DNA from 3 places in the Streptomyces sp. A0592 genome. Region 3 is predicted to be linked to each of the others. Evidence: riboswitches for the same ligand, from Rfam matches in the RefSeq annotation. Region 3 holds a riboswitch; each other region holds the start of a gene.

Region 1 (3,267 bases), on a different contig from region 3:
TCGGAGAAGGACTCCGCGCCGATCGGGGCGATCATGAACTCCTGGATGTCGACGTTGGAGTCGGCGTGCGACCCACCGTTGAGGATGTTCATCATCGGAACGGGCAGCAGGTGCGCGTTCGGGCCGCCGAGGTAGCGGAAGAGCGGGAGGTCCGAGGCCTCGGACGCGGCGTGCGCGACGGCGAGCGAGACGCCGAGGATGGCGTTGGCGCCGAGCGAGCCCTTGTTGTCGGTGGCGTCCAGGTCGAACATGGCCTGGTCGATCAGGCGCTGCTCGGTGGCGTCGTAGCCGACGAGCTCCGGGCCGATCTGCTCGATGACGGCGAGGACGGCCTTCTCGACACCCTTGCCCATGTAACGGTTGGGGTCACCGTCACGGAGCTCGATGGCCTCGAATGCACCGGTGGAGGCGCCGGACGGAACGGCAGCACGGCCGGTGCTGCCGTCGTCGAGGCCCACCTCGACCTCGACCGTGGGGTTGCCTCGGGAGTCCAGGATTTCCCGGGCTACGACGACGTCGATGGACGGCACGAGCATCTCCTTCTGGGATGTGACGCTGGGTGTGCGGTGGCGTGTCAGGCCGTGGGATGGCCTTGCCGCCTAGAGCCTAACCGGCTTCCGGGGTTCGACCGGCCGACCGCCCGACCCCTGGGACGAAAAAGGGACCGAATACCCCTCTTCCGGGACATACGACTCTCGATTCCCGGCTCGCGGAGCCGCACACACCGCCGCCCGGCGCGTGGGGGGAAGGGCGCCGGGCGGTGGGAATTCTGCGCGTTGCGTGCGCTTTTGCGGCTATTGCCGCGGGGTTCAGCTGAGCTTCAGCTTCTGACCCGGGTAGATCAGGTCGGCGTCCGAGACGATGTCCTTGTTCAGCTCGAAGAGCTGCTGCCAGCCGCCCTTGACGCCGTTGGCCTCGGCGATGGTGCCCAGGGTGTCGCCCGGCTTGACCTCGTACGAGCCGTTGCCGGTCTTCGGCGCGGCCGGAGCCTCGGTGCGCTCGGAGCGGGTGGTCGGGGCCTCGGCGCGCTTGGTGTCCTTCTTCGGCGCGGCCTTGGTCTCGGCCTTCTTGGTCTCGACCTTCTTCGTCTCGGCCTTCGGCTTGGTGGAGGCCGGGGTCTCGGTGGAGCCGCCACCGGTGTAGGACGAGTTCGACAGGCCCTTGCCGCAGTGCGGCCAGGCGCCCTTGCCCTGCTTCTTGAGGACCTTCTCGGCCACGGCTATCTGCTGCGCCTTCGAGGCCTGGTTGGCCTGCGGGGCGTACGACTTGCCACCGAACGAGGACCAGGTGGAGGACGAGAACTGCAGTCCGCCGTAGTAGCCGTTGCCCGTGTTGATGGACCAGTTGCCACCGGACTCGCACTGCGCGACCTTGTCCCACTCGGACGCGGTGGCGGCACTGGCGGCGCCCGCGGCCATCAGGGGGGCGGCGACGGCCACACCGGCGACACCGGCGAGCGTGACGATGCGAACGGCCTTGGAACCGCGACGGTGCTTGCCCTTGCCGGAAAGCAGCATGAGGTTTCTCCTCACCGACGCCTACGAGGTGAGCTGTCGGGTTCGGGCCTGTGAGTGCCCGGCGGTGCGACCTTGCGCCCCGCTTAACCCCAAGCCGGTTGCGTGACCGTCTCTCAACGGCCGCTCGCGGCACCTACCTTGGTTCCCCCGCTCCTGCCTTCGGCGCTTTACGCGACGACTGTTCCCCCCGTCCGCCGGCAGGATTCGGCGATGCGGTCGAAGGAGCCCGCGGTGGCGGGCGACTCAGAAGGTAGACATGTCTCTCCCCGATGCTCAACCAGGAACATCGGGGAGAAACGGCCCCTACTTGCGCTCCCCGTGGGGGTGTTTGCGCAGGTGAGAACGGGGTTTGCGGAACCCCCGAGGCGGGACACGCCAGTTGACTGGAAGAGACGCATGTCTCACTTGCAGAAAACAGACAATCAGGTTCTTACCGGGCGAACCAACTGTCCTTATTAGGTGGTTAGATCCAGGTTCTGCCCGGGCTTGATGAGGTTGGCGTCTCCGCCGATGACCTGCTCGTTGGCCGCGTAGAGGCCGCTCCAGCCGCCCTTCACGCCCTTGGCGACCGCGATGGTCGCCAGGCTGTCGCCCGCCTGCACCGTGTAGACGGGGTCCGCCGCAGCATCGGACGGGGCGCCCTCCTCGGGCGAGGGGGCACCGCGGTGCTTGCCGTTGCCCTCGGCAGGAGTGGCGTCCGGGGTCGCCGGGGTCGTCGGCGCCACGGGGGCGGTCGGGTCGGCCGGGGACGGACTCGGGGTGACCGGCGGGGTCGTGGGCGCCGTCGGGTCGGCCGGGAGGGTCGGGACCGTCGGGTCGGTGGGGCTCACCGGCGGGGTCGTCGGGTCGGTCGGGACGACCGGGGTGCCCGGGTCGGCCGGAGGCGTCGTCGGGACGTCGGGCGCGGGCATGACGGGCAGTCCGACGGACGGCGCGTCGGGAATCAGGAAGGGGGAGCCCGAGGGGCTCGGCGTCTCCGCGGTCGGGAGCCCGAAGTCCGTGGCGGGCTTGCCGCCCGTGGTGGAGGGCACGGCGTCGTCGGGGCGGGACGGCGCGGGGCCCACCGCGGTGGCGCTGCCGGGCAGACCGGGGTCGACGACGGCGGCCGGACCCTGCTGGTCCAGTCCGGCGGAGGCCGCGCACAGCGGCCAGGCCTGCGGGCCCTGGGAGGCCAGCACGCGCTCGGCCACGGCTATCTGCTGTGAACGGCTCGCGAGGTCGGGGCGCTCGGCGAAGTCCAGACCGCCGGCCTTCTGCCACTCCTCCTGGGTGAACTGGAGCCCGCCGTAGGCGCCGCTCCCGAAGTTGGCGCTCCACGAGCCGCCGCTCTCGCACTCGGCCACCTTGTCCCAGGTGGTGGTGTCGGCAGCGGTCGCGCTGGTGGCAGCCAGCAGCGGCATGGCCAGCGCAGAGCCAGTGACACCGGCTGTGACGACCAGCGCGGGGACCTGGCGGGGGCGTCTGTGACGGCCGTTCCCGGAGAGCATGAGGGATCACCTTTCGCATAACAGCGGGGTAACGGCAGAACCTAGCGGCCTTCGAACGATTGTCACAAGTTCAAGCCGAATCTGACTTTTAATCAGAAGTCGCACAGGTGTTTTGAACCGTGAAGCGAACGGGAAGGGTGCGCAGCCCCCGCATGATCAACCCCCCACGCCAGCGCAGGTCTTGGGGTGGAACTGCCAGTTCCAGATCGGGCAGGCGCGTGAGCAGCGTCGCGAGGGCGGTCTGTCCTTCGAGTCGTGCGAGC
Region 2 (3,267 bases), on a different contig from region 3:
GCGCGGGCGCAGCAGCGGCCACGGCTGGTCGGGGTCGGTCGGCACTTCCAGGCCGAGCACCTGCCCGGCGCGCAGTGCGACGCGGGTGTGGCCCTCGGGCGAGAGGTGGAGCCGGTCGGCGTCCCAGGCGCGCCGGTCCTGTATGGACCTCAGCGACCACAGGTCGAGCACCGGGCAGTCGTAGCGGTCGGCGATGGCGCGCACGTGCGCGCTGTACGTCGCGACCTTGCCCCGGATGTGCTTGAGGACCGGCACGCCGCGGGTGTCGAAGCCGGTGGTGATCATGACGTGGCCGACGGCTCCGGTGAGGTCGGCCACGGCCGCCTCGAACCGTTCCGCCACGTCGTCCGGGTCGCTGCCGGGCCGGATGATGTCGTTGCCGCCCGCGCAGAAGGTGACCAGGTCCGGGGCGAGGGCCTTGGCTCTCGGTACCTGGTCCGCCACGATCTGGTCGAGGAGCTTCCCGCGCACCGCGAGATTCGCATACCGGAAGTCGTGCTCTTCGCGCTGATCGGCCAGGAGCACGGCGAGCCGGTCCGCCCAGCCCAGAAAAGATTCCCCCGGCCCCGGGTCCCCCACGCCCTCTGTGAAGCTGTCCCCGATCGCCGCGTACGAGCCGATGTTCTTGAGTTTCGTCGTCGTCGCTGCCACGAGAACCCATCCTTCACTCCCGTAACCAACCTACGCCAACGTAATGAGGGGTTGACGGGCCGTGATCTGTACCACGCGGGAGATAAGGAATAAGTACACGTGGGGCCGGGACCCCCCTCGGGTCCCGGCCCCACGCGTGTCCGTGCTCCGTCGGCGGCTGCCGTCAGAGGCTGGCGCCCTTCGAGCGGAGGTAGGCGATCGGGTCCATGTCCGAGCCGTAGGACGGGCTCGTGCGGATCTCGAAGTGCAGGTGCGGGCCGGTCGAATTGCCGGTGGAGCCGGAGAGTCCGAGGCTCTGGCCGGCGGTGACGCTCTGGCCGGAGGAGACGGAGAGCTGGGACAGGTGGGCGTACTGGGAGTACTTGCCGTCGGCGTGCCGGATGACGACCTCGTTGCCGTAGGAGCCGCTCCAGCCGGCGGAAACCACGGTGCCCGCGCCGACGGCCTTCACGGTGGTGCCCATGGCCGCGATGAAGTCGACACCGGTGTGGTAGCCCGAGGACCACATGGCGCCCGCGACCTTGTACTGGGTGGAGATGCCACCGCTGACCGGGGCCACGAATCCGGAGGCGGCCGGCTGCGCGGCGGCGGGCGCCTCCGGGGCGGAGTCCTGCTGCGCCTGCGGGGCGGCGGGCTGCCCGGCCCGCTTCGACTCGGCCTTCGGGGCCGCCTTCGCAGCGGACTCGGGGGCGGTGCGCGGGGCGGGGACGGCGCGCGGGGCGGGCGCGGCGTCGACCGGGGAGGCCTCGCCGCGACCGCCGAGGGTCAGCTTCAGGCCGGGGTGGATCAGCGACGGGTCGCTGCCGACCGCCTCGCGGTTCTGCTCGTACAGCCGCTCCCAGCCGCCGGAGAGGTTGCGCTCGGCGGCGATCTCGGAGAGGCAGTCGCCCGGGACGACCGTGTAGACGGTCGGCGCGGCCTGCACGGCGGCCGCCGGGGCGGCCTGGAGGGCGGCGGGGACCTGCGGGGCCACGGCGGGTGCGACGGCGGGGGCCGCCGCCGGGGCGCCGGCCGCGTGGGCGCCGGCCGCGCCGATCAGCGGCAGGGCGAGGGCCGCGCCGCCGGTGCCTGCGACCGCGAATCCGCGGGAAATGGAAAGGGACTTGGGACGGCGGTGCTTACCCTTTGCAGGCATGACGCATTCCTCTCCGGCGCCTGCGAGGTGAGCTGTCGGGTTCGGACTGGAGATGTCCGGCCGCACATGTACGGGACATGAACGACTTCACCCCGAGCCGTATCGGAGAAAAGATCTCCGGCACAGCGGCTTACCTGGTTCCCCCGCTCCTGCCGCGCGAAATGGTTCGGTTGCGGTTTCCGGGCGGCGGCAGGATTCGGCGATCCACCCGGATCGATCGCGAAGGTAATCCCTTGCGGGTACGCCGAACAAGCCGTGAATTCCCTGACGGATTCACAGGTATGAGGGACCGCCGGAATTCCGGTCACCCTCCGTCCATTCCGCTCCGCCAACAGCCGTCCCCACCGGGCCATTCGGCTTTGACGATCAGGCACTCACGGTCACCGTATGATCTGGCTCACGGGGCGGTGCCCGATCTCGCCTCCGGATATGGCAAGTTGGCGCCAAACAGCTCAATTCGGACAGACGCCCCAAGAGAAGGTGAAGGAGTTCCCGTGACCCAGCAGATACAGGAGCCGGAGCTGACCGGAGTGCGCAATTTCCGCGATGTGGGCGGATTGCCGACTTCTGATGGTCGAAGGGTCGGGACGGGACGACTGTTCCGAAGCGGACATCTCGCACATGCCACGGAAACCGATGCAGAGTTCCTCGCTTCGCTCGGCCTCCACACCGTCTTCGACTTCCGCAACGGCGCCGACCATGCCCTGGAGGGCCCGGACGTCGAACTGCCCGGCGTGCGGAACGTCAACATCCCGCTCTCGGACCCGGCGGACGGCCGGGAGTTCTGGCGGCTGGTCCGCGACGGCGACCTCGACCAGCTCCGCGCGATCCTCGGCGACGGCAAGGCCGCTGCCCGGATGGCGAACTCCTACCGCGGGATCATCCGGACCCGCACCGCCGAGCACAGCCGGGTCGTCCACGCCATCGCCGATGACAGCGTCCCCGCCCTCCTGCACTGCGCGGCCGGCAAGGACCGGGCCGGCCTCTCCGTCGCCGTCACCCTGCTCGCCGTCGGCGTCGAGCGCGAGGCGATCGTGGCGGACTACCTGGAGTCGAACGCCCCGCACCGCCGCTACCGCGTGCGCCGCAGCTCCGAGTCGGCCGAGGCCCGCTCGCCCGAGGTGATGGAACTGCTCGCGCCGCTCTTCGACGCCCGCGCCGAGTACCTGGTCGCCGCCTTCGACACCATCGACGAGGTCTGGGGCGGGGTGGACCGCTACCTGGCGGAGGGCCTCGGGCTGAAGCCCGAGACCCTCGACCGGCTCCGGGACCGGCTGTTGGTCTGACCCGGGACCCTGGACCCGGAGCCGGGCCCCGAAGCCGGGAGCCCGGGACCCGGAGCCCGGGGCCTCGGGCCGGGGGCGGGGACGCAGGTCGTCAGCGCGCCGCGACGGCCTGCTTCACCAGCGTCCTGCCGAAGTCCCACATCAGACCGGACCCGCCGTGCGCCTCGTCCATGACCTCGCGGAAGGCGGCGACGA
Region 3 (3,267 bases):
CGCGACCCCCGCAAGGGGCCGCGGCTTCGCCGTTTCCGGAACCGGGGAAATGCGGCCCCACGGAAAAGCCGACCGGCGCCGCCGCTCCGGGCAGCATTCCACCGCGCAGCATTCCGCGGCACGACGTTCCGCCCGCCCGCAGGAATTCGGCGCAGGGCATCGCCCCGCGCATCGAATTCGCGCTATTCCACCCTTTGTATACGGCTCCTGTTAATGCCGGCCGCTCGGCATGTTTACGGCAGGTTGCGAACTGCTCACCGCCGACCGCTGCCGCAGCCGGTGCGCGGCCGCCGCGCGGTCGGCGTGGACCGCGGCCAGCGTCCGCGCCCGCTCGGCGTCACCGCGGGCCACCGCGTCCACGATCGCACCGTGTTCCGCCCAGGACTCCGCGGGCCGGACCGGCGCCTCCACCACGAACATCCACGCCACCTTGTGCCGCATCTGGGTGAGCAGCGCGATCAGTCCGGGGCTGCCGGAGGCCTGTGCGAGCGTCTCGTGGAACCAGCCCCCCAGCGCCCGCAGATCCTCGCCCTGGCCCCGCCTGGCCCGCTCCTGACCCAGCCTGACCAGCCCGCGCAGCACCTTGAGGTGCGCGTCGGTACGGCGCCGGGCGGCCCTGGCGGCCGCGAGCGGCTCCAGCAGCATCCGCAGCTCCAGCAGATCCGCCGCCTCCTGCGCGGTCGGCTCGGCCACACAGGCCCCGGCATGCCGCCGCGTGGTCACGAAACCCTCGGACTCCAGCGTCCGCAGGGCCTCGCGGACCGGGACGCGCGAGACCCCGTACCGGCGGGCCAGTACCTCCTCGGTCAGCCGGCCACCCGGTTCGAACACCCCGGAGACGATGTCGTCGCGAATTGCCGTGCATACCGCGTGCGCAGGAATACGCAAGACCGAACCTCCGCCTATTTCCGACCACCAGCCCCCATGCGCACTCACGCGCACGCATCGACTCTATTGCAGCACAGCATAATTTCGAGAGCGGACGGAAATCCGAAACATTGCGTCCGAACGCAAAAACACGAAGACCCCGGCTCGGGAGGCGGGGTCTTCGTGAAGCGGTGCGCTGGCGCTGTGCCCGGTGGGCGGCGCGGAGGGGTCAGAGGCTGACGCCGTGCGAGCGCAGGTACGCGATCGGGTCGATGTCCGAGCCGTACTGCGAGCCGCTGCGGGCCTCGAAGTGCAGGTGCGGGCCGCTGGAGTTGCCGGTGGAGCCCGACAGGCCGATCTGCTGGCCCGGGGTGACCTGCTGGCCGACGGAGACGTTCAGCGACGACATGTGGCCGTACTGCGTGAACGTGCCGTCGTTGTGCTTGATGACGACGTTGTTGCCGTACGCGCCGCCCCAGCCGGCCTCGACGACGGTACCGAAGCCCACTGCGTGGACCGAGGTGCCGGAGGCGGCGTGGAAGTCGATGCCGGTGTGGCTGCCGGAGGACCACATGCCGCCGCCCGCCTTGTACTGCGTGCTGACGTAGGAGTCGTCCAGCGGGGAGACGAAGGTGTTGAGGCGCTTGCGCTCCTCCTCGCGGGCGGCGCGCTCGGCGGCCTCGCGCTCGGCCTTCGCCTTGGCCTCGGCGAGGCGCTTGGACTCGGCGGCCTTCTGCTTGGCGTCGGCCTCGGCCTGCGCCTTGGCGGCGGCGTGCTCGGCGGCGCGCTGCTGGGCCTCGGCCTGGTCCTCGATGTCGCCCGCCAGGTCCTCGGCGACGACGACGGCACCCAGCCCGTTCTCCGGGGCGGAGCTGCTGTGGTTGTCCGCGGCGAAGGCCGGGGCGGCGAGGGAGCCGACCACGCCCGTGGTGGCGATCGCGGCGATACCGGCGTAGCCGGCGGTCTTCTTGCTCAGGCGGCTGGAACCACGGTGCTTGCCGGTACCAGCGGGACGACTGCCAAACGCCATGAAGGGTTTGATCCTTTCCTTCCTTCTCGCCTACCGGGTTAGCTGACGGGTTCGGAGCAGGAAGGTCTCCTACGGGCCTCCTCTTGCGAGGGGGTCCGATTCACCCCAGGGACTGATGTGGGTCCCCGGCTCCCCAGGCTCGCGCCTGACGGGGACTCGGCGATCGCTGCCCGGTGCCGCGGGTGCGGCGGGCACAACTGACGGACAGCACGCCCGACGCTAGGCGGATCATCAGTCAATCGCCAAACAGACGCGCCTTTTTGTTGCGTACGCCACACCGCATACAAGCAACCTCACCACTAAACGGACAAAAAGGGGCTCCGGCGGAAAACCGCCGGAGCCCCTTGCGCCCTGCGTCAGTTGGTGACGACGGTGACCTCACCGATCCCGAGGGCCCGCACGGGCTCCTCGATCAGTGCGGCGTCGCCCACCAGGATCGTGACCAGCCGGTCCGCCGGGAACGCCTTCACGGCCGCCGTGGTGGCCTCCACGGTGCCGGTTTCGGCCAACTGCGCGTACAGCTGTGCCTGGTAGTCGTCCGGCAGCTCCTGCTCGACCTGGTCGGCCAGGGTGCCGGCGACCGAGGCGGCCGTCTCGAACTTCAGCGGAGCCACGCCCACCAGGTTCTGCACGGCCACATCGCGTTCGGCGTCGGTCAGGCCGCCCTCCGCGAGGGTGCGCAGCACCTTCCAGAGGTCCTCCAGCGCCGGTCCGGTGTTGGGGGTGTCCACCGAGCCGCTGATGGCGAGCATCGAGGCGCCCTTGCCGTCCGCGGTGGAGCGCAGCACCTGGCCGAAGGCGCGCACCCCGTAGGTGTACCCCTTCTCCTCGCGCAGCACCTTGTCCAGGCGGGAGGTGAGGGTGCCGCCCAGGCAGTACGTGCCGAGCACCTGGGCCGCCCACACCCGGTCGTGGCGGTCCGCCCCGATCCGGCCGATCAGCAGCTGCGTCTGGACCGCGCCGGGCCGGTCGACGATGACCACGCGGCCGGTGTCGTCGGCGGTCACCGGCGGGACGGGGCGGGCCTCGGCCGTGTCGCCGGTCCAGGCGCCCAGGGTGTCCGCCAGCACGGCGTCCAGGTCGATGCCGGTCAGGTCGCCGACGACCACCGCGGTGGCGGTGGCGGGGCGTACGTGGGCCTCGTAGAAGGCGCGTACGGCGGCGGAGTCGATCCGCGCGACCGTCTCCTCGGTGCCCTGGCGCGGCCGGGACATGCGCAGGGACGCCGGGAAGAGCTCCTTGGAGAGCTGCTTGGCGGCGCGGCGCTGCGGGTTGGCCAGCTCGTGCGGGATCTCGTCGAGCCGGTTGCGCACCAGCCGGTCGACCTCGGCGTCGGCGAACGCGGGGGCGCGCAGCGCCTCGGCGAGCAG

What was found. A riboswitch is a leader RNA that binds a small molecule or an ion and turns the genes downstream of it on or off. The one in region 3 is predicted to bind cyclic di-AMP.
Positions count from the first base shown of each region.
Region 1: linked by a shared signal. The riboswitch ahead of E6U81_RS24920 (transglycosylase family protein) and the one ahead of E6U81_RS08110 (M23 family metallopeptidase) in region 3 are both predicted to bind cyclic di-AMP.
Region 2: linked by a shared signal. The riboswitch ahead of E6U81_RS35800 (M23 family metallopeptidase) and the one ahead of E6U81_RS08110 (M23 family metallopeptidase) in region 3 are both predicted to bind cyclic di-AMP.

Region 1 covers NZ_SSBM01000019.1:69,891-73,157, forward strand. The annotation lists gene eno (phosphopyruvate hydratase) at 1-536, opposite strand, end outside; gene E6U81_RS24920 (transglycosylase family protein) at 810-1,517, opposite strand; cyclic di-AMP (ydaO/yuaA leader) riboswitch at 1,521-1,692, opposite strand; gene E6U81_RS24925 (transglycosylase family protein) at 1,973-3,004, opposite strand; gene E6U81_RS24930 (cytochrome P450) at 3,093-3,267, opposite strand, start outside.
Region 2 covers NZ_SSBM01000049.1:29,031-32,297, reverse strand. The annotation lists gene E6U81_RS35805 (SGNH/GDSL hydrolase family protein) at 1-651, opposite strand, end outside; gene E6U81_RS35800 (M23 family metallopeptidase) at 815-1,786, opposite strand; cyclic di-AMP (ydaO/yuaA leader) riboswitch at 1,791-1,998, opposite strand; gene E6U81_RS35795 (tyrosine-protein phosphatase) at 2,281-3,072, shown strand; gene E6U81_RS35790 (aspartate aminotransferase family protein) at 3,164-3,267, opposite strand, start outside.
Region 3 covers NZ_SSBM01000004.1:122,119-125,385, reverse strand. The annotation lists gene E6U81_RS08115 (GntR family transcriptional regulator) at 211-888, opposite strand; gene E6U81_RS08110 (M23 family metallopeptidase) at 1,097-1,897, opposite strand; cyclic di-AMP (ydaO/yuaA leader) riboswitch at 1,910-2,069, opposite strand; gene E6U81_RS08105 (pitrilysin family protein) at 2,254-3,267, opposite strand, start outside.